DNA from 3 places in the Pseudarthrobacter sp. SL88 genome. Region 3 is predicted to be linked to each of the others. Evidence: predicted binding sites of a transcription regulator. Region 3 holds the regulator's gene; each other region holds the start of a gene.
What was found. Region 3 encodes HrcA, which represses chaperone genes, less so after heat shock. Its sites were predicted from a motif close to TTNGCACTCGNNNNNNNCGAGTGCNAA; they were not measured.

Region 1 (9,663 bases), 1.1 Mb from region 3:
AGTTCGCCTCCTGCTGCCTCACCGTGGACAAGGGCTTCGACCCAATCCAGGCCGCCATCCTGGCCTACAGCCTGCGGAACCTGGATGCCAACGCAATCCGCAGCATGACGCTTCCGACGGCGGGGTCCGGGTTCATTGCCGGGCAGTCGGTGCTGTTCCCGGATTACGGCGGCATCGCGGCGGTGGGTGCAGCCCTGCGGGAGGGCCGGATCGGCGAGCTCGCGACGCAGTAGTCAGGGCGCTGTTCAACCCGGGCTTACCCGCAGTTCACCCTGCCGAAAAGACCTGTGTGCACGGCGCCTGAAGGGTGGAGGGCATGACTGACATCTCGCGCCGCACCATAGTCAAGGGCTCCGTGCTCGCCGCCGCACTTGCCTCCGCCCCGGCCGCAGCGAACGCCGCCAACACAGCCACGCCCGCCGCACCCACCCGGTCACCGGCCGGCGTGGCCCTGGTCCGCAACCGGCTCACGCTCCCCAGCGGCATCGCCACCGGGGACGTCACCTCGGATTCGGCCGTCCTGTGGTCCCGGTCCTCGGAAGCTGGCCGCATGACGGCGGTGCTGCGGGCAGTGGACGACGGCGGCGCGGTCCTGCGCGGTCGGGGCGCCTTCGAGCGGGTCATCCGCGGGCCCCGGGCCACCCAGGCGTCCGACTTCACCGCGAAGATCCATGCAGGCAACCTCCCGTCCAACACCCGCTTCGCCCTGGAGATCAGTTTCGAGGACGACGGCGGCGCCACCGGCGAGTCCGCCCGCGGCACCTTCCGCACGGCACCGGACAGGGGCGCGGTCAACGGCAAGGGACGCACCGGCGGGACGGGCAACGGCGGCGACGTCCCGGCGTCGTACGCGCAAAGCTTCGTCTGGACCGGCGACACCGCAGGCCAGGGCTGGGGCATCAACGAGGAGGTGGGCGGCATGTTCGGCTACCGGGCCATGCACCAGACCCGGCCGGACTTCTTCATCCACTCCGGCGACACCGTGTACGCGGACGGCCCGCTCACCGAAACCGTGGTGGAAAAGGACGGGCAGGTGTGGCGGAACCTGGTCACCGAGGAGGTGTCCAAGGTGGCCGAGACGCTCACCGAATACCGCGGCCGGCACCGCTACAACATGATGGACGCCAACATGCGGGCCATGTTCGCGGACGTCCCGGTGATCGCCAACTGGGACGATCACGAAACCACCAACAACTGGTACCCCGGCGAGGTCCTGGACGATCCCCGCTACACGGTCCAGGACGTCAACACCCTCGCCGCCCGCGGCCGGCAGGCCTGGCAGGAAAACATGCCCATCGCGGACAGCAGCGCGTTGTGGCGCCCGGGCACGTTCGACGACGGCGGCCAGTACCAGCCGGCCCGCATCTACCGGAAGATCTCCCGCGGCCCGCAGCTGGACATCTTCTGCCTGGACATGCGCACCTTCAAATCCCCCAACACGGACGGCAAGGAGGCGTACACCACCAACATCCTGGGCCAGGAGCAGGTGGACTGGCTGATCCGGGAGGTCTCGAAGTCCAAGGCCACGTGGAAGGTCATTGCCGCCGACCTGCCGTTGGGCATCATCGTCCCGGACGGCGCCGTGAACCAGGAGAGCCTGGCCAACCGCGACGACGGCGCTCCCCTGGGCCGCGAGCTAGAGATCGCCGGGGTGCTGAGCGCCTTCAAGAAGAACCGGGTGAAGAACGTGGTGTGGCTGACCGCCGACGTGCATTACTGCGCGGCCCACCACTACTCCCCCGAGCGCGCAGCCTTCACCGATTTCGACCCGTTCTGGGAATTCGTGGCCGGCCCCATCGCCGCGGGCTCGTTCGGACCCAACTCCATGGACGGCACCTTCGGTCCCGAGGTGGTGTTCGCCAAAGCAGGCCGCTTCCCGGGCGAATCACCGCGCGACGGCGAAAACCAGTTCTTCGGGCACGTCCAGCTGGGCGAGGACAACAGTTTCACCGCCAGCCTCCGGAACGCCAACGGCGCCACGGTGTTCTCCAAGGTGCTGACCCCGGAGCGGTAGGACGCACGACGCCGGCCGGGGCACCCTGGACTCCGCCACCGGGCGCCCCCGCCGCCGTCCGCCCGTTTATCTTTCCGGCCCTGTGGGTACGGCCGCTGGTAGTGTTCCGGATTCGGCACGGACGCGGACGGGGAGTGATTTTCATGAACGACGACGGACTGACGGAAGCGGTGCAGGAAGCCGGCGCGGTGGAACTGCTGCTGATCCGGCACGGCGAGAGCGAAGGCAACGTGGCCGCCACCGAGGCCCACCTGGCGGGTGCGGAGATTATCGAGGTCCCGGCACGCGATGCCGACGTGAACCTCTCTGACGTGGGCCAGGACCAGGCTGCGGCGCTGGGGACGGCTTTGGCCCGGATCGCCGAGGACTACCGGCCGGACGCTGTGGTGTCCTCCCCCTATGCCCGGGCACACCAGACGGCGGAAATCGCCGTGGGGGCTGCCGGCTGGTCCGTGAAGGTGCAGGTGGACGAGCGGCTGCGTGACCGTGAGCTGGGCATCCTGGACCGGCTGACCCGGGTGGGCGTTGAGACGCGCTACCCGGAGGAAGCCGAACGGCGGTCCTGGCAGGGGAAGCTGTACTACCGTCCGCCGGGCGGGGAGTCCTGGGCTGATGTGGCGCTCCGGCTCCGCTCCGTGCTGGCCGAGCTGAACAACCTCGGCACCGGTCACCGGGTGATGCTGGTCTGCCACGACGCCGTGATCCTGCTCTTCCGCTACCTGCTGGAGGGCATGACGGAGCAGGAGCTGCTGGACCTCGCGGCCAGTACCTCGGTGCTGAACGCATCGATGACCCGGTATGTGCGGCCGTCCGGTGCGGGGCCGTGGACGCTGGAGAGCTTCAACGTCGCTGACCACCTGGCCGAGCAGGGCGTCGAAGTCACCGAACATGCCGGAGATGCCAGTGTCCGCCCGCGGTGACTCCGGCCCCGAGCTGGTGACGCCCTCGCTGCTGCGGGACTGGCGGCTGCCATCCCCGGGCGAGGACAAGTATTCGCGTGGCTCGGTACTGGTGGTGGGTGGTGCACGCGCCACCCCAGGTGCTGCGCTGCTGGCCGGCACCGCCGCTCTGCGTGCCGGTGCCGGGAAGCTGACGCTCGCCGTGGCCGGATCCGTGGCGGTCCAGATGGGTGTCGCCCTGCCGGAGTGCGGTGCCATCGGACTGCCGGAGACCGCCGGCGGATCGGTTACCTCGGAGGGCGTGGACAGGATCGGCTCCTCCCTCGACTCCGCCGATGCCATCCTGGTGGGGCCCGGGCTCGACGACCCTGACCTGGCACGGGAGCTTCTTGAGGCCCTCCTGGCGCGGGAGGAGGCAGCGCGTGACAACGACGGCGGTACCGGCTCCGGCGCGGCCGGCAGCGAAGGAGGCCCCGCCGTCGTCCTGGACGCGTTCGCGCTGGCCGCGCTCGCGGAGCTGGAGGACCGGGTGGGGCCGTGGCGGGGCCGGCTGATCCTGACTCCGAACCCCACCGAGTCCGGCATCCTGCTGGGCCGGGACACTAAGGATCTGGAAACGGACGTGGCCGAAATCGCCCGCAGGTTCGGTGCGGTGGTGAGCTGCCAGGGGCTGATCGCGCGGCCGCCGGGCGTTGGCCCGGAGGAATCCGAGCTGTGGAAGATCTCCACGGGACACGGCGGGCTGGGAACCTCGGGCAGCGGGGATGTCCTGGCCGGGGCGATCGCCGGTGTGCGCGCCCGCGGAACCACCGGCGCGCAGGCCGCCTGCTGGGGCACGCACCTGCACGCGGCAGCGGCCGACCGGCTGGCCAGCAGGATGGGGCCGCTCGGATTCCTGGCCCGCGAACTCGCCGACGAACTGCCGGCGCTGATGCTGGAGCTCGGCACCTGACGATGCCCCGGCAAGCGGATGGCCCCCCTGCATCAACGCGGAGGGCCACCGTCTCGGAGGGGATCACTCGCAACTGCCGATGCGCTACCGGCGCTGTGGCGTTCCATAGTGGCAATCGCCCGAAACTGGCAGATACAACGCGTTCGGATCCTCCCGGTATCCCCCGTTCTACACCGCGGGGACGCCCATCACAAGGCATCCCCGCCGGTAACTTGGACGGCGCAGAACCTAAGCTGCGATTTCCTGCTTGGCTCCCTTCATCTCGATTTCGATCTTGCGCGGCTTGGCCTTCTCGGCAACCGGGATCCGCAACGTCAGGACACCGGCGTCGTAGCTGGCCTTCACGTTTTCCGTGTCCAGGGTGTCGCCGAGGATCAACTGGCGGCTGAAGACACCGCGCGGCCGCTCGGAGGCGATCAGTTCGGTGTTGTTGGCGGCGGGATCCGGGCGTTCGGCGCGGACGGTCAGCACGTTGCGTTCCACATCCAGGTCCACGGACTCGGGCGAAACTCCGGGCAGGTCGAAGGCGACCACAAAGTCATGGTCCTCCCGCCAGGCGTCCATCGGCATGGCTGCCGGACGGGCTGCCGTCCCGAGGACCTGCTGGGCCAGCCTGTCCAGCTCGCGGAACGGATCGGTTCGCATCAACATGGCTTCCTCCTCATTAGGGTGGTCCAACACTGTGTAAGTTTTCAGCCGATCTATGGTGGCTGATATAGATTTTTTAGCACCGGCAGCAGAGGTATGCAAGCCCGTCCGGCGAAAATTTTCCGGCGGTTCAGTACACGCTCCGGGACAAGCCAAAGGGGCCCTCCGCACATCTGCAGAGGGCCCCTTCGACAGGTTCGTTCTGGCGCCTAGTCCCGCGTGGGATCAGGGCGGAGGGGTGCCGGCCCCGGGTCGGGGACGGGCAACGGACCGGGCGGCTCGGGGGTGGGGAACGGGCTGGGCGCCGGCGGGCCGGGGTGGCCGGGCTGCGTGGGATCGGGCGATGTTGGATCCGGACCGGGCTCCGGCGGGAACGGCGACGGTTCGTGCACTGGCGGGATGGTCATGGATCTTCCCCTCTCACGCTGGGCGTAGGTGCCTTGAACTGAACACGATACGCCTGCCGCCCCCGGCCGGACAGGCCTTACTCCCCGCAACGCGCGCCCACTCCCCCTCTGCGGGAAATCCGCGTCAGCCAGAATTCCCCGCTGCCGGTGGCGGAAGGAATCAGGGGTTTCTTCCCCGGTAGCGAACGCCGGCCCCGGTGAAGTGCCCGGTCTATATATTGAGTCCATGACCTCCACTCCGCTGCAGAACTCCGCCAGCACGCCAGCGTCCGCCGCCACCCCGCCCGTGGCCAAGAAGGTGCCCACCGAAAGGACGCACCATGGGGACACCTACGTGGACAACTATGAGTGGCTGCGGGACAAGGAGTCCGCCGAGGTGGTGGAGCACCTGAAGGCCGAGAACGCCTACCAGGAAGCGGTCACTGCCCACCAGGAGCCGCTGCGCGAAGCCATCTTCCAGGAGATCAAGGGACGCACCCAGGAAACCGACCTCTCCGTCCCCCACCGCAAGGACGGCTGGTGGTACTTCAGCCGCTCGGTGGAGGGCAAGGAGTACGGCATCCAGTGCCGCGTCCGCGCCAGCGACACCCATGACAGGATCGCCGACTGGACCCCGCCGGCCGTGGAACCCGGAGTCGAAATCCCCGGCGAAGAAGTCCTGCTGGACGGCAACATCGAGGCCGAGGGCAAGCCGTTCTTCTCCGTGGGCGGCACCGCCGTGACAGTGGACGGCACCCTCTACGCCTACGCCGTGGACAACTCCGGCGACGAACGCTTCACCCTCCGGATCAAGGACCTCCGCACCGGCGAACTGCTGCCGGACGTCATTGAAAACATCTTCTACGGAGTGTCCTTCTCCCCTGATGGCACCCGGCTCTTCTACACCGTGGTGGATGACTCCTGGCGCCCGTACCAGGTGAAGGCGCACGTCCTGGGCACCCCGGTCAGCGAGGACACGGTGATCTACCAGGAGGACGACACCGCCATGTGGCTCGGTTTCGAGCTCTCCTCGGACCGGCGTTACCTGGTCCTGGGCATCGGCTGCTCCGAGTACAGCGAAACCCGGCTGCTCCGCTTCGACGACCCCGCGCAGGAGGTCACCACTGTTATTTCGCGGGACGAGCGCGTCCTGTATGAGGCGGAGCCGTTCCTGCTCGAAGGCCCGGACGGCGTCAAGGCAGAGAAGATCCTGCTCACCCACAACCGCGGAGCCATCAACTCCATGATCTGCCTGGCGGACCCCGCCGAGCTGGCAAAGCCGCTGGCGGAGCAGGCCTGGCAGACCGTCGTCGAGCATTCCGACGACGTCCGCGTCAACGGTGCCAGCGTCACGTCCACGCACCTCATCGCCTCCATCCGCAAGGACACCATCGAGCGCGTCCAGTTGATGGGGCTGGCCGGGCTGGGCACGCCGGCGCAGCAGGCCCCGGTGGAACCGGCGTTTGACGAGGAGCTGTACACCGCCGGGGTGGGCGGCTCGGACTACGAGGCACCCGTCATCCGGCTGGGCTACACGTCCTACTTCACGCCGTCGCGCATTTACGACTTTGTCCTGCCCACCGCGGAACAGCCCGCCGGCGAGCTGCTGCTGCGCAAGGAAAGCCCCGTCCTGGGCGGCTATGACGGCAGCGACTACGTGGCCACCCGCGAATGGGCGACGGCGGCGGACGGCACGCGCATCCCGCTGTCCGTCCTGCGGCACAAGGGCGTCAAGCAGGATTCGACGGCGGCCGGCCTGGTGTACGGATACGGCTCCTATGAGCTGAGCATGGACCCCGGGTTCGGAATCGCGCGGCTCTCGCTGCTGGACCGCGGTGTGGTGTTCGTGATCGCCCATATCCGCGGCGGCGGTGAACTGGGCCGGCACTGGTACGAGGACGGCAAGAAGCTCACCAAGAAGAACACGTTCACGGATTTCGTGGACGCCACAGACTGGCTGGCCAATTCGGGGTGGGTGGACCCTGCGCGGATCGCGGCGCTGGGCGGCTCGGCGGGCGGCCTGCTGATGGGCGCCATCGCCAACATGGCGCCGGAGAAGTACGCGGCCGTCGTGGCCCAGGTGCCGTTCGTGGACCCGCTCACCAGCATCCTGGACCCGGACCTGCCCCTCTCCGCCCTCGAGTGGGAGGAATGGGGCAACCCGATAACCGACGCCGACGTGTACGCGTACATGAAGTCCTACTCGCCCTACGAAAACGTGCGGGAAGTGCCCTACCCCAAGATCGCCGCCGTGACGTCCTTCAACGACACCCGCGTCCTCTACGTGGAACCCGCCAAGTGGGTGCAGGAACTGCGGAACCGCACCACCGGATCCGAGCCGGTCCTCATGAAGATCGAGATGGACGGCGGCCACGGCGGCGCCTCAGGCCGGTACGTGCAGTGGCGCGAACGGGCGTGGGACTACGCGTTCATTGCCGACTCCCTGGGCGCCACCGAACTGCTGCCGGGGGCCGGACTCAAGTAGGTCCTCCTGAAGCGGGGCATACGACGGCGGCGCGGGGCCGCCGTCGTACGTCCCGCCTTCCTCCCGCGCCTGGATGCCCCCTCCATGGGTATCCATAAATGATCACCATGCTTACTATTGTTGGGCAGTTGTTTTCCGCCACCGGATGCCGAAGGAGCAGCAATGTCACTCAGCAAGGGAACGCACGTGGAGTGGAACACCTCCCAGGGCAAGACGCACGGCAAGATCGTGGAGAAGAAGACCAGCGATTTCGAGCTGGACGGCAACACCCACCGTGCCAGCAAGGATGAACCGCAGTACGTGGTGGAATCGGACAAGACCGGTGCCCGGGCGGCGCACAAGGCGTCGGCCCTGACCGAGAAGAAGTAGCGCCGTGGCCGCTTTGCATGAAGTGGTCATCATTGGCGGCGGCAACGCGGGAGTGTCGCTGGCGGCGCGGCTGGAGCGGTACGGGGTCAGGGACGTGGCGCTCATCGAGCCCAAGGACCACCACTTCTACCAGCCACTGTTCTCGCACATTGCCGGCGGCCGCGCGCAGGCTAAGGAGGCAGTCCGGAGCCAGGCCGCGGTGATCCCGCCCGGAGTCGAATGGATCCGGGACGCTGCCGTGGACGTGGACGCGAACACCAACACGGTCACGCTGGCATCCGGCTCAACTGTTGGCTACGGGCAGCTGGTGGTCTGCCCTGGGCTGCAGTACGACTGGGACGCCGTGCCGGGCTTGGCCGATGCTGTCCATTCGCCGTACGGCGCCACGCACTACGAGTTTGAGCTGGCATCAAAAGCCTGGACCCTCCTCAGCGGCCTGACCTCGGGGACGGCCGTGTTCACCATGCCTGCCGGGCCCATCAAATGCGGCGGAGCCAGCCAGAAGCCCATGTACCTGGCCTGCGACTACTGGCGGCAACAGGGCGTCCTGGACCAGATCCGCGTGGTGATGGTCCAGCCCTACCCCACCGTGTTCGGTGTGCCCGAGGTGGACCGCGAACTGGACCGGAAGATCGCCGAGTACGGCATCGAGCTGCGGACGGACAGCGAACTGGTGTCCGTCGACGCAGCCCGCCGGGAGGCGACCATCCGCAGCCTCGGCTCAGGCAGCCAGGAAACCCTGCAGTACGACGTCCTCAACGCGGTGCCGCCGCAGTCCGCGCCGGACTGGCTGAAGGCCACCGACCTCCCGGCACCGGCGGACAAAGGCGGTTTCGTGGAAGTGGACCGGCAGACCCTCCGCCACCTGCGGTACCCCAACGTCTGGTCGCTGGGTGACGCCGCAGGCACTACCAATTCGAAATCCGGCGGGGCGCTGCGCAAGCAGACCAAGGTTGTAGCCAAGAACCTGGTGGCCGCCCGGAAAGGAAAGCCGCTCACGCAGAAGTACAACGGCTATTCGGTCTGCCCGTTCACCGTCTCACGCGACACCGTAGTGTTCGCCGAGTTCGACGACCGCTACCGGCCCATGCCCACCATTCCCCGGATCCCCACCTGGAACGAAAGCAAGGCGTCCTGGGTGGTGGACCGCGACGTCTTCCCGCAGGTCTATTGGAACCTCATCCTCAAGGGCCGGGCGTAGGGACCCCGCCGGACCCGGCCGGCGCGTCGGCGGACACCGGCACATCGCCGGCCCGCCACTCGCCGGCCCGCCACTCGTCCGCGCGGACCGCGTAGATCATCTCCGTTGCCCACTGGTCCTTGTAGAACCATTTGTCCACGTGGCGGCCCTCCAGCCGCATGCCCAGGCGCCGGCAGAGCGCGGCGGAGGCAGTGTTGAGTTCGTCCAGCCGTGCTTCGATCCGGCGCAGGCCAAGCTCCCCGAAACCAAGGTCCAGGACCGCTGCCGCCGCCTCGGTGGCGTCGCCCTTACCCCGCGCCTGCGGTGCCATGGACCAGCCCACTTCCGCCTGGCCGCGGCCCGGAAGCCACTTGAGCACCACTTCCCCCAGCAGGCCCGGCTCCCCTGCGGCTTCTATGGCCAGGCAGAGCCAGTCGCCTTCCTTCTCGTAGACGAAGTTGGCGTATTTCCCCACCGACTCCATGGATTTGGTGTAGCTCTTGGCCGGCCCGGGCAGGAACCGGGCGGTCTCCGCCAGCGAGTGGTAGGCGTGGAACGCCTCCAGGTCCCCGGCCTCGAAGCGCCGCAGGACCAGGCGCCCGGTACGGATGGGCAGCGCGATGTCCGGCATTGGGGCGGCTACCGGCCGGAACTTACGACGGCGGCCGTCGCCTCCGCGATGGCGCGCTCCTCGTCGGTGGGAACCACCAGGACGGGGATGGCGGACTGC
Region 2 (9,663 bases), 1.3 Mb from region 3:
TCCGCACCACGTCGCCGGAATTCACCAAGCTCATGATGGCCAAGATCGACATCCCGGCCTACCGCCGGTCCATCACCGAACGGCTCGAAGCCGAATCGGCCACGGCCGCCGAGCTTCGGCGCGACGTCGAGGAAACAGGCAGCAAGAAGAAAGCCAACCGGCTCAAAGTGGTCCAGGACCTGGTGGACAGCTACGAGCGCAGCCTCAAGGACATCGAACGCTTTCCAGACTCCGCGGGCGTGGCCACCGTGGCCGCCATCCACTTCGTCTGCTACGGCGACGAGGTGGTGTGCGTGATCGGCGGCACCGTGCAGGACTACATCTATTTCAATGGCGCCACCTCGCTGTATTGGGGCATGATGCTGCACGCCCTTGAGAAGGGGTACCCGAGGTACAACTTCTACGGAACCTTCGGCATCTCCGGGCAGGACCAAGAGGGCCACGGCGGGTACGAATTCAAGAAGGGCTTCGGCGGCGAAGTGGTCCAACTCGTGGGCGACTTTGTGATGCCGGTCCGTCCCGCAGCCTTCCACGCCAACAGGCTGGCCAGGTCCGCCGCGGCGGCGGCCCGCACCCTGCTGGGCAAGCTTCCGATCAAGCGCGCCTGACCCACACATCCGCACCAGCGCACCACACCAGCGCATCAGGGAGGAGGAGATCATGGCCGACCGGCGCGATCATCCCAAAGCTCAACCAACCGGCGCCAAGGACCGCCCGCCCACCGGGCCGGCACGGGCGCTGCCCCGCACCGAAGCCCTGCCCAAAACCGAACCGCTGACGGCCGCCCAGGTCCGCCAGAACGCTGCGGCGAAGAAGATGCTGCGCCGGCTCGTGCAGGGCGAGAACCCTCCCACCGCGCCGCTGAGCATCGTGGACAGGCTGACCGGCAGCCCCTACGCCAACCCCACCATCCAGGTGAGCGGCGTGGACGCGTCGGCCCGCAAGACCCTGGACTTTGTCCTCCACCTCGCTGAAACCATGTTCCGCTACGGCGCCGGCGCCCTCGAAGTGGAGACCAGCATTATCGCCGTCACGGCCGCACTGGGGCTGAAATACGTCGAAGTGGACATCACCAACCAGTCCGTCGGCATCAACTACGCCCCCAAGGACCAGCCGCCCATCGCACTGCTGCGCGTGGTGCGGTCCTGGACCAACAACTACGCCGGCCTGGCCAGGGTGCACCAGCTGGTCACCGACATCGTGGCCGGGGGAGTGGGCCGCGACGAGGCCATCAGGCGCCTCAACGAAATCATCACCAGCCCCAAGCCCTTCCCGCGCTGGATGGTTACCTCGGCCTTCGGTGTCTTCGCCGCTGTGTTCGTGGGCGTGCTCGGCGGCGGGCCGGTATCCTCCGCCATCGCCTTCGCAGCCAACATCGGCATCAGCCTCCTGGCCCGCCAGCTGGGACGCTGGCGCGTCCCTGACTTCTTCATCACGGCGAGCTGTTCCTTCGTGGTCACCCAGCTGGCCCTGCTGCTCTGGCAGTTCGGCCTTACCACCTCGCCGGCCATCGTGGTGGTGGGCGGCATCCTCCTGCTGCTGCCCACCGGCCGCCTGGTCTCCTCGGTGCAGGATGCCATCAACGGCTTCCCCGTCACGGCCGCCGGACGGTTCCTCTCAACGCTCCTGACGTTCGGCGCCATCGTGGCAGGCATCGCCGTCGCCTTCGTAGTGGGCGAGCTGACCGGTGCGCAGCGGATCGACGTCACCGAAACGTTCCCGCCCGCCTACGACCTGTGGGTCCTCATCATCTTCGTGGCGGTGGCCGTGATGGCCATTGGCATCACCGAGCAGACCAGCTGGCAGCTGCTGCTGCCCACCGCAGCTGTGGGAGTCATCGGCTACCTGGTGCTGCTGGGCGGCGGACTGCTGGGCATCGGCGACCGGTTCGCGCCTGCACTGGCGGCCGTGGTGATCGGCCTGCTGGCCCGGGTGCTGGCACTGCGCATGGGAGCCCCGCAGCTGGTGGTGGCAGTCCCCGCAGCACTGATCCTGTTGCCGGGCCTGACGATCTTCCGGTCCATGTACGTGCTCACCATCGAGGAATCGGAAATCCTGCTCGGTGCCGGCGGGATGCTCAGCGCCGGGGCCATCGTCCTGGGCACCGCGGGCGGCATCGTTCTGGGCGACACCCTTGCCCGCCCGTTCACCCGCAGCCTGGCCAGCAACGAACGCCGGCGAGCCCGGCGCCGCTAGGCTCCGGAAGGTCCAACAAAAGCGCGCCCCGGGCTCCTGCCCGGGGCGCGCTTTTGTTGCTCGGTTCGCGCCGGGATGTGCCGCTAGATTTTACCGACGGGGAGCTTCTTCTCCGCCTGGAAGACATCCTCGACCCGGCCCTGGGCCCAGTAGCCGGACAGCGATACCTGGCTGCGCTCAAGTCCCCGCTGGGCGAAGAAGACATCCCGCAGCGCCTTCATGTAGCTGCGCTCTCCATGGGCAAAGACGTCCACCGTCCCGGAAAGCCATTCCGCACCGGCCACGGCGTCCACGAGCAAGCGGCTGGCACCGGCCGGTTCCCCGTTGCGGGTCAGCCACTGGACCCGCACTCCGGCCGGGGCAGAAACGGGCTGGATGTCGGCCTCGGTATCCACTTCAAGGAACGCCAGCCCCGTGGCCCCCGCAGGCAGTGCCTCCAGGCTCGCTGCGATGGCCGGCAATGCGGCCTCGTCACCGGCGAACAGGTACCAGTCGGCGTCGGGGTTGGGGTTGTACGCGCCCCCGGGGCCAGTGAACGTCAGGGTGTCGCCAGGTTCCGCAGCAGCCGCCCACGGGCCGGCCAGCCCTTCGTCCCCGTGGACCACGAAGTCGATGGCAAGCTCGCGTGCCTCAGGATCGACCCGACGGATGGTGTAGGTGCGGGTGGTGGGCCACTGCTCCCGCGGCATGGTTTCGCGGATGGTGGCCAGGTCAAAGGAAGCGGGGTATTCCACGCCGGGCTGCGGGAAGATGATCTTGACGTACCGGTCAGCGAAGCTGTTGTTCACGAAATCCCCGAAGCCGTCACCACCGGCCACAATCCGCACCATATGGGGGGACAACGACTCCCTCCTCAGTACCGTGAGGGTGACCTGGGGGCGGCTCTTTTTCGGGGCGCCGGCGGCGGCGGGAACAGTGCTCATAAGGCAAGCCTAAGCTAGGGCAAAGGCGGGAGTTCCCAGGTTACGGCCTCGGCACCCTGCTCCTGCAGCAGCCGGTTCACCCCGCTGAAGGGCCGGGAACCGAAGAAGCCCCTCGATGCCGACAGCGGGCTGGGGTGGGCGCTGGACACGGCCGGCCGGCCGGCCAGCAACGGGCGCACCGACTCGGCGTCCTTGCCCCACAGCACCGCAACCAGCGGCAGGGGTGACCCGTCCGCAGAGGTGCGGGCCGCGAGGGCGGTGACTGCCGCCGTCGTAACCTTCTCCCATCCCTTGCCCCGGTGCGACCCGGCCGCCCCGGCGCGGACACTCATGACCCGGTTCAGGAGCAGCACGCCCTGGCCGGCCCAGGCGGAGAGGTCGCCATGGATCCGCGGCGGCAGGCCCAGGTCGGATTCCAGTTCCCGGTAGATGTTGGCAAGGCTGCGGGGGATGGGCCGCACCTGCCCGTCCACGGCAAAGGAGAGGCCGACGGCGTGTCCCGGCGTGGGGTAGGGGTCCTGTCCCACGATCAGTACTTTGACGTCCGCCAGCGGTTGGCCGAAGGCGCGCAGGACGTTCGACGGCGCCGGGAGGACATGGCGCCCGGCGGACTCCTCCGCAGCCAGGAAGGCCAGCACCTTCCGGAGTTCGGCTTCCACGCCGGAAAGGGCGGCTGCCCAGTCGGGGGCAACGAGCCTCTCCAGCGGCAGCCCGGCAAGTTCAGCGAATCCACCGCCGGGCAGGGGCTCCGGTTCCAGTTCGAACAACGCATCTGATTCAGCCACCGTCCCATTCTTGCAGGGCACCGGAAGTGCGGAACGGGCCCAGGGGCGGAGTGGGATGCCAAATGACAACGCTGTTATTCGTCCGTAGCATGGGGGTGAGACATTTTCCGTAACCAGTGAAGGAGTGCGCCGTGGCTGAACCGGCCCGGGAACAACTGACCGGTTACCTGCCGGAGGGCGGCGGGGGAGACGGCGAGGCCAACTCACTGTTGGCAGACTTCACCCTCAAGGATTCGCCGCTGACCGAGCGTGAGCAGCAGATCCTTGCCCTGGAGCGGCAGTGGTGGAAGTACGCCGGAGCCAAGGAGCAGGCCGTCAGGGAACTCTTCGACCTCTCCGCAACGCACTACTACCAGGTGTTGAATGCCCTGATCGACAGGGAAGATGCGCTGGCCCACGATCCCATGCTGGTTAAGCGATTGCGTAGACTACGTACGTCGCGCCACCGTGCACGCACTGCGCGGCGACTGGGATCCGACGCCTAGGACGCCCGCCTTTTCAGCAGCCACCAGCAAGGATCCATCCCACCATGACCAAATACGCCCGCGATGAATTCGACAAGGTCCCGGAGACAGCATCGCGACAAGGTGTCCACCGGACGGCGACCGCACCGTCCCGCGTGCGGCTGTGGCCCATCCTTGCCGTTGGCATTGCGGCCCTGGCCATCGGCCTGGTGTCCTTCCTGATCCTGCCCAAGCTGGGCCTTGGCGGGACCGAAAGCCAGGCCTCGGCGGTCGTGTCCGAGGCGCCGCTGGCTGACACAGGCGCCACGCCTTCCGCCGCTGCGGACAAGGCATCCGAACCGTCGGCTTCGGCCGAGCCATCCACGGACCCCAGTGCCGAAAGCACCGCCGAGCCGGAACCCGAGCCCAGCGCCACGGCGTCGGTGGGGCCGGAACTGGACAAGACCCAGCCGGTGGCCGTTTACAACGCTGCCGGAACATCCGGACTCGCCAGCCGGGTGGGCGGAACGGTGAAGGCGGCAGGCTGGACGCTGGGGCAGGTGGGCAACTGGGCCGGCGCCCCGCAGCAGGGCTCCACGGTGTACTACGCCGGGGCGGACCAAGCAGCCAATGCGCGCGAGCTGGCCAACCTGCTGGGCGTGCCCACCGTAGTGGCGAGCACCGAATTCCAGGTGCCGCTGGTGGTCGTCCTGGGGCCCGGCTACCGCTAACCCCGGACAAAATTCCGGCGGTCACGCCTGAATAACGTTTACCGCACCCGCTGCCGGCCGCCTGCAGGACGGGGCAGCCTTTGGCTAGAGTGAAATCCAGGCGCCTGCCCGGTCCCCGCAATGCACGTCAATGACTCGGCACCGCAGCAGGGGTCCTCCGGTCTCAACGGAAAGAGTGGGTCATCATGGCACTGGGAACCGTCAAATGGTTCAACGCCGAAAAGGGCTACGGTTTCATCACCGTGGACGGTTCCGGGGAGGATGTCTTCGTGCATTGGTCGGCAATGCAGGGTGAAGGCTACCGGGCGCTCGATGAGGGCCAGCGGGTGGAACTTGAAGTCGGGGAAGGCGAAAAAGGCCCGCAGGCCGAAAGCGTCCGGCCCGCCGGGTGATGCATCCTCCCCGCGCAGCGGACCGCCGTCGACCGGTGTTTGCCGCATCCCTTGCTGCCGTCCTGGCCCTCAGTGCCTGCTCCGGAGTTACCGGCAATGCCCGTGTGGACACCGTGGAAGCATCCGGCGACGGAGTCCTCCGTGTAGGGCTGATCCTGGACAACACCGGGGACAGCAGCTTCCTCAATACCTCCCAGCTCGCCGCGGCCCAGCTTGCCGTCCGCGAAATCAATGCCGCCGGCGGCCATAAGGGCAGGCCCGTGGAACTCCTTCCCGTCCAGGCCGGCGGGGATACCGCCGCGCAGGCCCACGCGCTGGTCTCCGACAAGGCGGACGTGGTGATCGGTCCCACCGATTCAAGCCACGCCACCGAGGCTATCGATGTCCTGTCCCGGGCGCGGACCCCACTGATATCGCCCGCCAACACCGCCGCAGGCCTCAGCAGCGCCGAATCGGGCGGTTACTACTTCCGGACCACGGCCGCGGACGTTGCGCAGGGACCCGTCCTGGCCAAGCTCGCCAAGGACGGGGGCGCCAAGACCATCGCCATCCTCCACCAGGAGGGTACCTACGGCAAGGAAGTTGCTGCCGCAGTTGCCGACGCCGCCGCAGGGGCCGGGCTGCAGGTCCTGGACAACGCCGGGTTTGCCGCCGGCGAGGCCGGGGACGCCGCCCGGAAAGCCGGGGCCGCGAAGCCGGATGCCGTCGTCGTGGTTGCCCGCGAAGGGTCGCAGGGGGCACTGGCGGAACTCAACAACGCGGGGCTCTCCGGGGCCAGCCTGCTGCTCAGCGATGGAGCGTTCGCGCGCTACGGATCGAAACTCGGGACCAAGGCGCTGGACGGCGCCAGGGCCGTAGTGTCCGGTCAGCTTCCCAGCGCCGCCTTCCAGGCCCGCCTGTTGGGCGTGGACGAGGGACTGAAAGATGTTTCGTATGCTGCGGAAACGTTCGATGCGGTAACCCTCGCTGCCCTGGCGGCGGCGCGAGCGCAGGATGACGCCGGCCCCTCCATTGCTGCCAACCTCGTGGCCGTCTCCGGTGGGACCGCCGCCGAATCCCAAGCCACTGCCGCGGCGCCCTGCACCACCTACAAGGACTGCCTGCCCGCCCTCGCCTCAGGGGCCGGCATCAATTACGACGGCGAATCAGGTCCCATCGCCTTCGACACCAACGGGGATATCACCTCCGCTGCCTTCACGGTGTTTACCTATGGCAGCGACAACATCCCAACGGCAACCGGCCGCGAAACCGCCGGCCGCGGCGGCAGCTGATCGCCCTCGGCGAATACGGGCCATAAACGCGGGCCCGGTGGTCACTTTCGCTTGCACTCTCACCGGGGGAGTGCTAATTATTGAGTTAGCACTCTGACGTACCGACTGCTAAAGGCAACGCCCGGTTAAGCCGGCGGCGCCCGGCAGCGGCCGAGGAGCGAAGAAACACCTTACTGGAGTGAGGTTCCCACGCGGAGGCATACAGAGGCTGCCGTTCAGGAACCGTCCGTCGCGGGCACTGCAGCTGAGGTTCATTCTTAACGACTGTCCCGAAAGGACTATTGCCGTTATGGCCAAGATCATTGCATTTGATGAAGAGGCACGCCGCGGCCTTGAGCGGGGCCTGAACATCCTCGCCGACGCCGTTAAGGTCACCCTCGGCCCGCGTGGACGCAACGTCGTCCTCGAAAAGAAGTGGGGCGCCCCCACGATCACCAACGATGGTGTTTCCATCGCCAAGGAGATCGAGCTGGACGATCCCTACGAGAAGATCGGCGCCGAGCTGGTCAAGGAAGTTGCCAAGAAGACTGACGACGTCGCAGGCGACGGCACCACCACGGCTACCGTGCTGGCCCAGGCCCTGGTCAAGGAAGGCCTGCGCAACGTTGCCGCCGGCGCCGACCCGCTGTCCCTCAAGCGCGGCATCGAAAAGGCCGTTGAGGCCGTCACCGCCGAGCTGCTGAACTCCGCCAAGGAAATCGAAACCAAGGAAGAGATCGCGGCCACCGCCTCCATCTCCGCCGGTGACGACGAGATCGGTGCCCTCATCGCCGAAGCCCTGGACAAGGTGGGCAAGGAAGGCGTCATCACGGTCGAGGAGTCCAACACCTTCGGCCTGGAACTGGAACTCACCGAAGGCATGCGCTTCGACAAGGGTTACATCTCCGCCTACTTCGTCACCGACGCTGAGCGCCAGGAAACGGTCCTTGAGGATCCGTACATCCTGATCGTCAACTCCAAGATCTCCAACGTCAAGGAACTGGTTGCTGTCCTGGAAAAGGTCATGCAGTCCAACAAGCCGCTGCTGATCATCGCCGAAGACATCGAGGGTGAGGCCCTGGCCACCCTGATCGTCAACAAGATCCGTGGCACCTTCAAGTCCGTCGCCGTCAAGGCTCCGGGCTTCGGTGACCGCCGCAAGGCACAGCTCGCCGACATTGCCGTGCTCACCGGCGGCCAGGTCATCTCCGAAGAAGTCGGCCTGAAGCTGGAAACGGCTGGACTCGAACTCCTGGGCCAGGCACGCAAGGTTGTTGTGACCAAGGACGAGACCACCATCGTCGAGGGTGCAGGCGACGCCGACCAGATCGCCGGCCGGGTTTCCCAGATCCGCGCCGAGATCGAGAACTCCGACTCCGACTACGACCGCGAGAAGCTGCAGGAGCGCCTGGCCAAGCTGGCCGGCGGCGTTGCAGTCATCAAGGCCGGTGCCGCCACGGAGGTTGAGCTCAAGGAGCGCAAGCACCGCATCGAAGACGCCGTGCGCAACGCCAAGGCTGCCGTCGAGGAAGGCATCGTAGCCGGTGGCGGCGTGGCCCTCATCCAGGCCGGCGCCAAGGCGTTCGCCAACCTGCAGCTGTCCGGCGACGAAGCAACCGGTGCGAACATCGTCCGCGTTGCCATCGACGCCCCGCTGAAGCAGATCGCGTTCAACGCCGGCCTCGAGCCCGGCGTCGTCGTCGACAAGGTCCGCGGCCTGCCCGCCGGCCACGGCCTCAACGCAGCCACCGGCGAGTACGTCGACCTGCTGGCAGCCGGCGTCAACGACCCCGTCAAGGTGACCCGCTCTGCCCTGCAGAACGCGGCTTCCATTGCCGGCCTGTTCCTCACCACCGAGGCAGTTGTTGCTGACAAGCCCGAGAAGAACGCTGCTCCTGCCGGCGGCGACGACATGGGTGGCATGGGCGGAATGGGCGGCTTCTAGCCCTTCCGTCCGGGACCTGTCCCGCTGATACAAGAATGCGGCCCCCTCTTTGGAGGGGGCCGCATTCTTCGTTTTCCGTGCTGCCGGGTCTACTTCTTCGCGCTGGCGAGCATTCCTTCGACTTCCTTCTTGAAGGCGTCGGCGGCGGCCTGCGGAGTCAGCCGGTCATACAGCACTTCGTCGGTGTAGCGCTTGATCACGTTCTGCACGCTGCCGGCACCCACTGGCGGGACAGGGGGTGCGTCCTTGATGTCCGGAGCGATGTCCTTGAGGAAGGACACCACGGTGGTGTCTGCCGGCTTCAGGCTGGGCGTGATGCTGTCCACGATCGCAGCGTTGGTGGGCACGCCGCGGTCCGTCATCAGGATGGCCCCCGCTTCGGGGCTGTTGGTGAGGTAATCGATGAAGGCGGCCGCTTCCTTGGGGTGCTTGGAGCGGGACGAAGCGGACCAGAACATGGTGGGCTTGTAGTACATACCGTTCTTCGCTGACGCGCCGTCCTGGCTGGGCGCACGCAGCATCTTGATGGGGCTGGCCGTGGTCGACTCGAGGGAGCCGAGCTGGTTGGTCCACCACCAGGCCATGCCCACGCGGTTGGTGCCGAAGAGGCTTTCTTCAAGGCCCGCGCCGGAGTCTTCAGTTGCTACCGTGGCCGGCGGGCTGGCCTTTGAATCCCGCTGCTCCTTCAGCCGCTCCCAGAACGATGCTGCGGTGGCGGTGTCGAAGTCCAGCTGCCCGTCCTGCGAGTACAGGTCCTGGCCGTGCTGCCGCAGCCAGATGATGAGGTCCGCCTCATTGCTGCCATAGGCCGCGCCATACGTCTTCCCGTCACCGGAGGCGCTGATCTTGGCTGCAATGTCCAGGAACTCGTCCCAGGTCCACTTCGTATCGTCCGGGACCGGGACGTTGGCCGCTTCAAAGACTTTGGTGTTCGCCATGATGACGTAGGCGTTCTGCCCGGTGCTCAGGCCGTACTGGGCGCCATCGTACTGTCCGGA
Region 3 (9,663 bases):
GTCCGCCAGTCCAAGGTGGGCGACACCGTCACCAACCTGGCCAAGCCGGCCGCCCAGTCGCTCCCTGGCTACGCCGATGCGAAGCCCATGGTGTTCTCCGGCCTCTACCCGCTGGACGGTGCCGACTACCCGGTACTGCGCGACGCCCTTGAGAAGCTCATGCTCAATGACGCTGCGCTGGTGTATGAACCCGAAACCTCTGCAGCGCTGGGCTTCGGCTTCCGCGTGGGCTTCCTGGGCCTCCTCCACCTCGAGATCACGCGCGAACGACTGGAGCGCGAATACAACCTCGACCTCATTTCCACCGCTCCGAACGTGGAGTACGAGGTGACCCTGGAGGACAAGAAGGTGGTCCGCGTGACCAACCCCAGCGAGTATCCCACCGGTAAGATTGCCGAGGTCCGCGAACCCATGGTCTCCGCCACCATCCTGGCCCCCAACGAGTTCGTCGGTGCCATCATGGAACTGTGCCAGTCACGCCGCGGCGTCATGGGCGGCATGGACTACCTTTCCGAGGACCGGGTGGAAATCCGCTACCGCCTTCCGCTGGCGGAAATCGTGTTCGATTTCTTCGACATCCTCAAGTCCAAGACCCGTGGCTACGGCTCACTGGACTGGAAAGCCGACGGCGAGCAGGTGGCCGACCTGGTGAAGGTGGACATCATGCTCCAGGGCGAACAGGTGGATGCCTTCAGTGCCATCACGCACAGGGAGAAGGCGTACGCCTACGGCGTGATGATGACCGGAAAGCTCCGCGAACTGATCCCGCGGCAGCAATTTGAGGTTCCCATCCAGGCGGCCATCGGTTCCAGGATCATCGCGCGCGAAAGCATCCGGGCCATCCGCAAGGACGTCCTGGCGAAGTGCTACGGCGGTGACATCTCGCGTAAGCGCAAGCTGCTGGAGAAGCAAAAAGAAGGCAAGAAGCGCATGAAGATGGTGGGCACCGTGGAGGTGCCGCAGGAAGCGTTCATCGCCGCCCTCACCACCGACGAATCGAAGGACAAGGCCAAAAAGAAGTGACCACCGCGCAGCGGGGTACCCGCTGATGCCCAGCGTACTTCCCCTTGGTGACCCGGCGCCGTCGGACGGCATCCTGCCTCCGCAGGCGGCCGTCGGCGCGGGAGAGCGCGCGTTCGGGCTGTATGTCCACATCCCCTTCTGCGCCGTGCGCTGCGGTTACTGCGACTTCAACACCTACACAGCCACCGAACTCGGCGGCGGTGCCTCGCAGGATGCCTATGCCGGTACGGCAGCGTCCGAGGTGGCGTTTGCGGCTACGGTGCTCAAGGCATCCGGTGTACCGGACCGCAAGCTCAGCACCGTCTTTTTCGGCGGCGGCACACCCACGCTGTTGCCCGCCGAAGACCTGGCTTCGATTCTTCGGACGGCTATCGACCAATGGGGGATCGAGGAAGGCGCCGAGGTCACCACTGAGGCGAATCCCGATTCGGTGACCCCGGAGTCCCTGGCTGTGCTCAGGGATGCCGGCTTTACACGGGTCTCATTCGGGATGCAGTCCGCCGTTCCGCACGTCCTGAAGGTTTTGGACCGCACCCACACACCGAGCAGGGTTCCCCTGGTGGTGCAGTGGGCACGGGACGCCGGCCTGGCAGTGAGCCTCGACCTGATCTATGGGACGCCGGGGGAGTCGTTGGCCGATTGGCAGTTCTCCCTTGAAACTGCGTTGTCCTATCGACCGGATCACATCAGCGCCTATGCGCTGATCGTTGAGGACGGCACCAAGTTGGCGGCGCAGATCCGGCGCGGCGAGGTCCCGGGCATCGACGACGACGATCACGCAGACAAGTACGAGCTCGCTGACCGCCTGATCACCTCTGCAGGCCTGGAGTGGTACGAGGTCAGCAACTGGGCACGCACGCCGGAACAGGCCTGCCGGCACAACCTCGCTTACTGGCGCGGCGACGACTGGTGGGGAATCGGGCCGGGCGCGCACTCGCATGTGGGCGGCGTGCGCTGGTGGAACGTGAAGCATCCTGCCGCGTATGCCGGCCGGCTGGTGCAGGGGAACTCTCCGGCCGCCGGACGCGAAACCCTGGACGCAGAGACCCGGAACGTGGAGCGGGTCATGCTTGAGGCCCGCCTCCAGTCCGGGCTGGAAGTGGCAAGCCTGGATACAGTGGGGCGGCACCAGATCGCCGGGCTCATTGCTGAGGGGCTGGTGGATCCGGGCGCAGCATTCCGGGGGACGCTGGTCCTGACGCTGAAGGGCCGGCTCCTGGCCGACGCGGTGGTACGCCGGATCCTGCCCGACTAGGGCTGGGATGCTGCGGGTGGGCCCAGGGCCGAAGAGGTCCCCGGACCGGCTTGCGGGGGCAGGGAGCCGGCGGGACTACTTGATCCAGCGCAGGTTGAACTGGTACCGGTGCGGTTGGCCGCGGTTGACGTGGATGCCGGCCGCCACCGAAAAGCACGTCAGGGCAATCCAGATCAACGTGGCGATCACGGCAAAGATGTTTCCGACCACGGGAATGAACACCAGGATGTTCGCCACTACCGCTGCGATGGTGGGCGGCAAGCTGAAGTTCAGGGCCTCCTTCGACTCCTGGGCCGTGAAGGGCCCCCGGTCGCGGAAGATGAGGAAGATCAGCAGGGCGGGGACGCAGCCCAGGATCCCGCCGAAGTGTGCCAGGGTGGCCCATTGCCGGTCTTCGCTGGCCGTGAGCGGCAGCGCATTCGCGGGGACGCCGTGGTATTCGGAACGGCCGGTGCTGCTTTGGCCGTCCCTGTGCTCGCGTGCGTTTTCTGCCACAGTCTGTTCCTTCGAAAAGTGCAAATTGATGCTGGGGATGCAGTTGGTGCTTCGGCGCCCCTGCGGATCGCGGGGCACCGCAGTATCAAGAATACTGGTGTTTGCCGGTCCGGCGTCCGTCAGGGTGCTGTGAGGAAGTCGATGACTTCCTCGACCCGGCCCAGCAGTGAAGCCTCCAGGTCCGCGTAGGTATGGACGGCGCCGAGCAGTTTCTGCCATCCCAGCCCGACGTCCTCCTTCGTGGAGTGCGGCCAGCCGAACGCCTTGAGGATCCCGGTTTTCCAGTCCTGGCCCCGCGGTACGGACGGCCACTGCGGAATGCCCAGCACGGAAGGCCGGATGGCCTGCCACACATCCACATAGGGGTGGCCGACAATCAGGACGTTGCCAGCAGCGCCAGGGCCGGCCATGACAGCGTCAGCAATGCGGGATTCCTTGGAGTCAGGGACCAGATGGTCCACCAGCACGCCCAGCCGACGGCCCGGGCCGGGCCTGAATTCCTTTACCGCCCCGGCGAGGTCGTCGATGCCATGCAGGGGTTCGACGACGATGCCCTCCACCCGGAGGTCGTCTCCCCATACCTTCTCGACGAGTTCGGCGTCGTGCTTGCCTTCCACCCAGATGCGGCTCGCCTTGGCCACCTGCGCGCGCTGGCCTGCGACACGTACGGAACCTGAGGCGGTGCGCCCGGCTGACGGGCCGCCCGCTGCGGGCCGGGGTGCCGGTGGCATCAGCCTGATGGCACGGCCCTCGAGGAGGAACCCAAATCCCAGCCGGAAGGTCCGCGACTTTCCGCGCCGGTCTTCGAGGGCCACCACGTGCATGCCGCCGGACTTTTCCACCCGGGTGACGGCCCCTACCCATCCGGACTGTACGTCTTCGAGCACCATGCCCCGTTCCACAGGCACTTCCGGCAGTTGTGTACGGGCGGGAGCCGACATGTCCCTCGGGCCCCAATTCTGGTAATCCATGGTCACTCCGCCTCGCCGTAGGTCTTGTCCCGGAATTTCGCCCGGAGCGGTACCAATGCTAACAACGGGCCAAGGCATAATAGACTGTTAGCACTTAGGCATGTCGAGTGCTAACAATTCGAGCGCTAACAGTTCGAGTGCATGTTCGAGTGCGTGCAGACTGGCAGGAAGGAACGGGTGGCTGATCCACCCCGACTGGATGGAGGTGGAGTGTGAGTGAGCCGCGCAAGCTTGAAGTACTGCGGGCCATCGTGGAGGACTACGTCCACTCCCGCGAGCCGGTAGGTTCCAAGGCCCTGGTGGAAAGGCATCACCTGGGCGTTTCCAGTGCCACCATCCGGAACGATATGGCGGCGCTTGAGGACGAGGGCCTCATCACGGCGCCGCACACCAGCGCCGGCCGGATTCCCACGGACAAGGGTTACCGATTGTTCGTGGACCAAATTTCGGCCGTGAAGCCGCTCTCGCAAGCCGAACGGCGCGCCATCCAGTCCCTCCTGGAGGGATCCGACGACCTTGACGACGTCCTCGACCGCACCGTGCGGCTGTTGTCCCAGCTGACCAACCAGGTGGCAGTGGTCCAGTACCCCCACCTCAGCCGGGCGCTGATCCGGCACATCGAGTTCGTCCTGCTGGCGCCGCGCAAGGTCCTGGTGGTCCTGATCGCGAACAGCGGCAACGTGGAGCAGCGCGTCATCGACGCCGGGCAGGACCTCGCGGACGAAGCGCTGTCCGCGCTGCGTAGCCGTTTCCTGGGAACCCTGGCCGGAACACCGCTGGCCCGGCTGGCGCAGGCCCTTCCCGCCGTCGTCTCCTCTGTCAGTCCGGGGGAGCGGCAGGCGGCGCAGTCGCTGGCCCACGCCCTGGAAATACTCGCGCACAGCAGTCGCGAGGACCGGATGGTCATGGCCGGCACGGCCAACCTGGCCCGGTCCAATGTCGACTTTCCGCTGAGCATCGGCCCCGTGCTGGAAGCTTTGGAAGAACAGGTGGTGATGCTGCGGCTGCTGAGCGACATGGCGCAGGACCACCGTGGCGTGGCCGTCAGCATCGGCCGCGAAAACCCTTACGACGGCCTGGCCGAAGCGTCGGTCGTGGCCACCGGCTACGGTCCGGACAGCGTGGCCAAGATCGGCATCCTGGGTCCCACCCGGATGGACTATCCCAACACCATGGCGGCCGTCAGGGCAGTTGCCCGTTACCTTTCCCGCATCCTGGGTCCCTGACCGGCCCGGCCCGGCACCACAGCCGCCGGGCCCGCACGGCAGCCCCACCGCAGGCAGTACAACAAGGAAGAGATACGAACTTTGAGCAGCCACTATGACGTCCTTGGAGTTTCACCGGAAGCCACCGGAGAAGAAATCAAGAAGGCCTACCGCAAGCTGGCCCGGACACTCCACCCTGACGTCAACCCGGGCGAAGATGCGGCGGACCGCTTCAAGGCGGTGACGCACGCCTACGAAGTCCTCTCCGATCCGCAGAAACGCCGGGTTTACGACACCACCGGCAACGAGAACGGCACCGACAACGGATTTGGTGGCGGAAGCTACGCCGGCCAGGGCTTTGCCTTCCAGGACATCTTCGACACGTTCTTCGGCGCCGGGGGATCCTCCGGACCCGCCTCACGGGTCCGCCGCGGCCAGGATGCACTCATCAGCGTCCGTATCGAACTGCGGGACGCTGTCTTCGGCGTCAACAAAAAACTTGAGGTGGACACTGCAGTCACCTGCCCCACCTGTGAGGGGTCATGCTGCCGTCCGGGGACGCACCCCGAACGCTGCGACATCTGCGGGGGCAGTGGCCAGGTCCAGCGCGCTGTCCGTTCGATCCTCGGCCAGGTCATGACCGCTGCACCGTGCGGTACCTGCGAGGGTTTCGGCACGGTCATCAAGGACCCCTGCAATGAATGCAGCGGCCAGGGCCGCATCCGGAGCCGCCGCTCCCTGACCATCAAGGTTCCCGCCGGCGTCGCAACCGGAACACGCATCCAGCTGACCGGACAGGGCGAGGCCGGCCCCGCGGGCGGCCCCTCCGGCGACCTCTACGTAGAGGTCCGCGTCAACAACGACGCCACCTATGTGCGGGACGGCGACGACCTGCACGCAACCCTGAACATTCCCATGACGGCGGCGGCGCTGGGCACCGACGTCAGCCTGGAGACCTTCGACGGAACCCAGGACATCGACGTGAAGCCAGGCACCCAGTCCGGTGAAATCATCACCCTCCGCGGCCTTGGCGTCACCCACCTGCGCGGATACGGCCGCGGCGACCTGAAGGTGCACCTGCAGGTGGAAACGCCGGCCAAGCTCGACGCAGCGCAGGAGGAGCTCCTCCGGCAGCTTGCCAAGCTCCGCGGAGAACAGATCACCGAAGGCAAGCTCGCTGCCAGCGGCGGGATGTTCGCGAAGCTGCGGGACCGGCTGGGTAACCTGTAGCGGTGAGCAACCCCGTCTTTTTTGCCTCCGCCGGATCCCTTGACGGGCTGGAGGAGGGCATGGAGTTTGTCCTGGAGGGGCCGGAGGCACGCCACGCTGTTGCCGTAAAGCGCCTCGCGGCGGGCGAAGCCGTGGACATCGTCGACGGCGCGGGTACCCGCATGAGCGGGACGGTGGCCGAGGCCGCAGGCACCCGCCTCACGGTGCGGTGCGGTGCCCTGGTGGAGGAGGCCCGCCCCAGTGTCCGACTGGTGCTGGTGCAGGCCCTCGCCAAGGGCGACCGCGATGAGCTCGCCATCGAGACCGCCACTGAACTGGGCATCGACGCCGTCATTCCCTGGCAGTCCGAACGTTCCATCGTGCGATGGAAAGGTGACCGGGCCGCCAAGGCGCACGCCAAATGGCAGTCCGTGGTGGGCGCTGCCGCCAAGCAGGCGCGGCGGGCATGGATCCCTGAGGTGCGTCCCGCCGTCGACACCGCTGCACTTGCTGCCGCCGTGGAAGCCGCGGACCTGGCAGTCATCCTGCACGAAGACGCAGTGCGGCCCCTCCGTTCTGTGCTGGAAGGCTGGGACGGTGCCAGCGGCACCGGAACCCGTGAAGTGCTCCTCATCGTGGGCCCGGAGGGTGGAATCAGCCCACGGGAGGTGACGCGCCTCTGCGACCGCGGAGCCGTCACGGGCCTTCTGGGCCACCACGTGCTGCGCTCATCCACGGCCGGTCCTGCCGCCGTCGTGCTCTCCAGCGACATCCTGGGGCGCTGGGACGCTACCTGACCTTGAAGGACCGGTTGTCCTCGAACTGGTCCGGCCCGCCGTCGGACCCGGCCTGGGCGACCCTCAGTTCGTAGTCCCCGGCGGGGAGGGTCAGGGCCAGCGTGAACACTCCTGCCTGCCCCTGTTCCGACGACGCCGTGGTTTCGCCGGTGAGGAAGGGCGCCTTGGCGCCGTTGTCCCCGGTCCGCAGGATCTGCCAGCGAAGCTTGCCGCCCGCCGATGTGCTGCGTCCGGTGATTTTGACACTGCCGTCCGCCACTTCGGAGCTTTCCTGGGGATCGATGATCCAGACAGGAGCCACCAGGCCCGCCGTCCTGGTCATCAGGGCGCCCAGCTGAACCTGCCCGAAAGCCATGTAGTCGGTGTGGCCGTCCACAAGGATCCGTACCCGGATCTGCTGGCCGGAGTCGATCAACCCGGAACTGGCTGCGGCAGCAGTGGCCGTGTAGACGAGCTGCTGGACTGCCCGGGCGGCCATGTCCGCATCCAGGTTGCTGTTGAAGGCGTCCTCGGAGACATCGACGGTGATGACGTCCTTGCCGGAAATCGAGGTGGCCAGCTTGCCGGGGTTCTGCCACGGGGTGAAGAAGTCAGGGTCAAGGGGCTTATCGGACATCATGGCACGCAGTGCGCGCGTCACCGGGTTCTCCTGTTCAGGCACGTCCCGGAACTCCCTGTACAGGAAGACGTTGCTGCTGCTGCGGCCTATCCAGTAAACGGGCGCCTTGTTGGACGACTGCGTGGTTTCCAGCGGGGCGCTGGTGGAAGGCGGCTCCGGGCTTCCCGTGGTCGCAGGCCCGGTCATGAGGGTGCCCGTGGGGGAGGGGCCAGGTTCTGCTACGCAACCGGCAAGGATCGGCACGGCCGTCAGGACACCTGCCAGCACGAACGCGCGGGCGCGGCCCACGTGTCGACCTGCCCGGCGGGGCGCAACGGTATCCGGCACTTGTGCCTTTCCTTTCCTGTCGTGAGGGCCGTTCCCCGGTCGGCCCAATGTCACAGCCGTGGCTGGATTTCCAGCATTGCACAGCCCGGCGAAGCGATTTGCCCGGTTCCGGCCATGGGGCACAACTGCAACGGGAACGATATGAGGACGATATGAAGTTGATACCTAATGACCGATACTGCGTGGGCGCAGCTGCTCCCTGTCCCCTCGTGCGTGTGGCCGCCTACGGTCTCCCTCTGTTCCGCTTTGCCGAAGGGCAGGGTGCGCTGGCGTAAGATAAAAGGATCACGGAGCGCAGAAACCTGGCACTGGTTTCCCGGACCGGGACGACAGTAGAAACTACCTCGAGGGGACCACAGGCCTGCGGGCCAGCACCATGACTGAATCAGCCAACGGAAAGCGCCGGCTCAACACGGGAGAGGGCACTGCCGGGGAATTTCCCCACACCCTTCCCGGCGTCCGGACCGAGGTAGTCCTTTTCGACAATTCCGATCAGATGGTCCAGTCACTCGGCAGCCACGATGAGGCGCTGCGGTACATCGAGGAGCAGTTCCCGGACGTCAACTTCCACGTCCGCGGCAACGAACTTTCCCTCAGCGGCCCGGCCGGCGACGTTCCCCGGATCATGCGGCTCCTCCAGGAAGTCCGCGGGCTGGTGGCACGCGGCACTGTCATCACCCCCGCGGTCCTGCAGCAGCTGGTGGCACTGCTCCGGAGCCAGTCGCTCCAGAACCCCGTGGATGTGCTGACGCACGACATCCTCTCCAGCCGGGGCAGGACCATCCGGCCCAAGACGCTGAACCAGAAGAACTACGTCGACGCCATCGATGACAACACCGTCATTTTCGGCATCGGCCCCGCCGGAACCGGCAAGACGTACCTGGCCATGGCCAAGGCTGTCCAGGCCCTTCAGCAGAAGGAAGTCAGCCGCATTATCCTTACCCGCCCGGCCGTCGAAGCAGGCGAACGCCTCGGATTCCTGCCCGGAACCCTGAGCGACAAGATCGACCCCTACTTGAGGCCGCTCTACGATGCGCTCCACGACATGATGGACCCCGAATCCATTCCGCGGCTCATGGCAGCCGGAACCATTGAGGTGGCTCCGCTGGCCTACATGCGCGGCAGGACGCTCAATGACGCATTCATCATCCTGGATGAGGCCCAGAACACCACCCCGGAACAGATGAAGATGTTCCTCACCCGGCTGGGCTTCGGTTCCAAGATGGTGGTCACCGGTGACGTCACCCAGGTGGACCTGCCCTTCGGGACACGGTCCGGGCTGCGGATCGTGGAGGAGATCCTGCACGGCATCGAAGGCGTGAACTTCTCCGTCCTTGATGCGGCGGACGTGGTACGGCACCGCCTCGTGGGAGACATCGTCAATGCCTACAGCATCTGGGACGACAGGCAAAGGAACCGTGCCCGGCAAACGGCCGGCAGGGAAAAGCGGGGGGAGCACGCATGAGCATCGAGGTGAACAACGAATCCGGCGTCCAGGTGGACGAGGCGGGGCTGGTAGCCCTGTCCCGGTACATTTTTGAACAGCTTTACATCCATCCGCAGGCCGAACTGTCCATTCTCCTGGTGGATGAGCCAGCCATGGAGAAGCTTCACGTCGAACTCATGGACGAGCCCGGGGCAACCGACGTGTTGTCGGTGCCCATGGATGAACTCACGCCCGGAACTCCGGACCGTCCCACCCCGCAGGGGATGCTCGGCGACATCGCCATCTGCCCCCAGGTGGCACAAGTCCAGGCCAAAA

Region 1: the regulator HrcA is predicted to act here: its motif matches at 4,590-4,616, upstream of OVA06_RS03295 (Hsp20/alpha crystallin family protein).
Region 2: the regulator HrcA is predicted to act here: its motif matches at 6,827-6,853, upstream of groL (chaperonin GroEL).

Annotation. Positions count from the first base shown of each region.
Region 1 is NZ_JAPPRD010000001.1:727,942-737,604, reverse strand. It holds gene OVA06_RS03315 (LCP family protein) at 1-233, shown strand, start outside; gene OVA06_RS03310 (alkaline phosphatase D family protein) at 317-2,014, shown strand; gene OVA06_RS03305 (histidine phosphatase family protein) at 2,158-2,934, shown strand; gene OVA06_RS03300 (ADP-dependent NAD(P)H-hydrate dehydratase) at 2,912-3,865, shown strand; gene OVA06_RS03295 (Hsp20/alpha crystallin family protein) at 4,094-4,516, opposite strand; gene OVA06_RS03290 (hypothetical protein) at 4,723-4,920, opposite strand; gene OVA06_RS03285 (S9 family peptidase) at 5,147-7,384, shown strand; gene OVA06_RS03280 (DUF2945 domain-containing protein) at 7,547-7,753, shown strand; gene OVA06_RS03275 (NAD(P)/FAD-dependent oxidoreductase) at 7,758-8,954, shown strand; gene OVA06_RS03270 (GNAT family N-acetyltransferase) at 8,938-9,564, opposite strand; gene OVA06_RS03265 (acetate kinase) at 9,573-9,663, opposite strand, start outside.
Region 2 is NZ_JAPPRD010000001.1:3,122,473-3,132,135, reverse strand. It holds gene OVA06_RS14150 (peptidoglycan bridge formation glycyltransferase FemA/FemB family protein) at 1-608, shown strand, start outside; gene OVA06_RS14145 (threonine/serine ThrE exporter family protein) at 661-2,196, shown strand; gene OVA06_RS14140 (siderophore-interacting protein) at 2,280-3,119, opposite strand; gene OVA06_RS14135 (uracil-DNA glycosylase) at 3,134-3,904, opposite strand; gene OVA06_RS14130 (DUF3263 domain-containing protein) at 4,036-4,389, shown strand; gene OVA06_RS14125 (LytR C-terminal domain-containing protein) at 4,434-5,078, shown strand; gene OVA06_RS14120 (cold-shock protein) at 5,264-5,470, shown strand; gene OVA06_RS14115 (ABC transporter substrate-binding protein) at 5,470-6,741, shown strand; gene groL (chaperonin GroEL) at 7,031-8,665, shown strand; gene OVA06_RS14105 (ABC transporter substrate-binding protein) at 8,755-9,663, opposite strand, start outside.
Region 3 is NZ_JAPPRD010000001.1:1,788,341-1,798,003, forward strand. It holds gene lepA (translation elongation factor 4) at 1-1,023, shown strand, start outside; gene hemW (radical SAM family heme chaperone HemW) at 1,049-2,278, shown strand; gene OVA06_RS08240 (DUF4870 domain-containing protein) at 2,354-2,773, opposite strand; gene OVA06_RS08245 (DUF3097 domain-containing protein) at 2,893-3,744, opposite strand; gene hrcA (heat-inducible transcriptional repressor HrcA) at 3,957-4,970, shown strand; gene dnaJ (molecular chaperone DnaJ) at 5,052-6,179, shown strand; gene OVA06_RS08260 (16S rRNA (uracil(1498)-N(3))-methyltransferase) at 6,182-6,955, shown strand; gene OVA06_RS08265 (GerMN domain-containing protein) at 6,948-7,901, opposite strand; gene OVA06_RS08270 (PhoH family protein) at 8,278-9,366, shown strand; gene ybeY (rRNA maturation RNase YbeY) at 9,363-9,663, shown strand, end outside.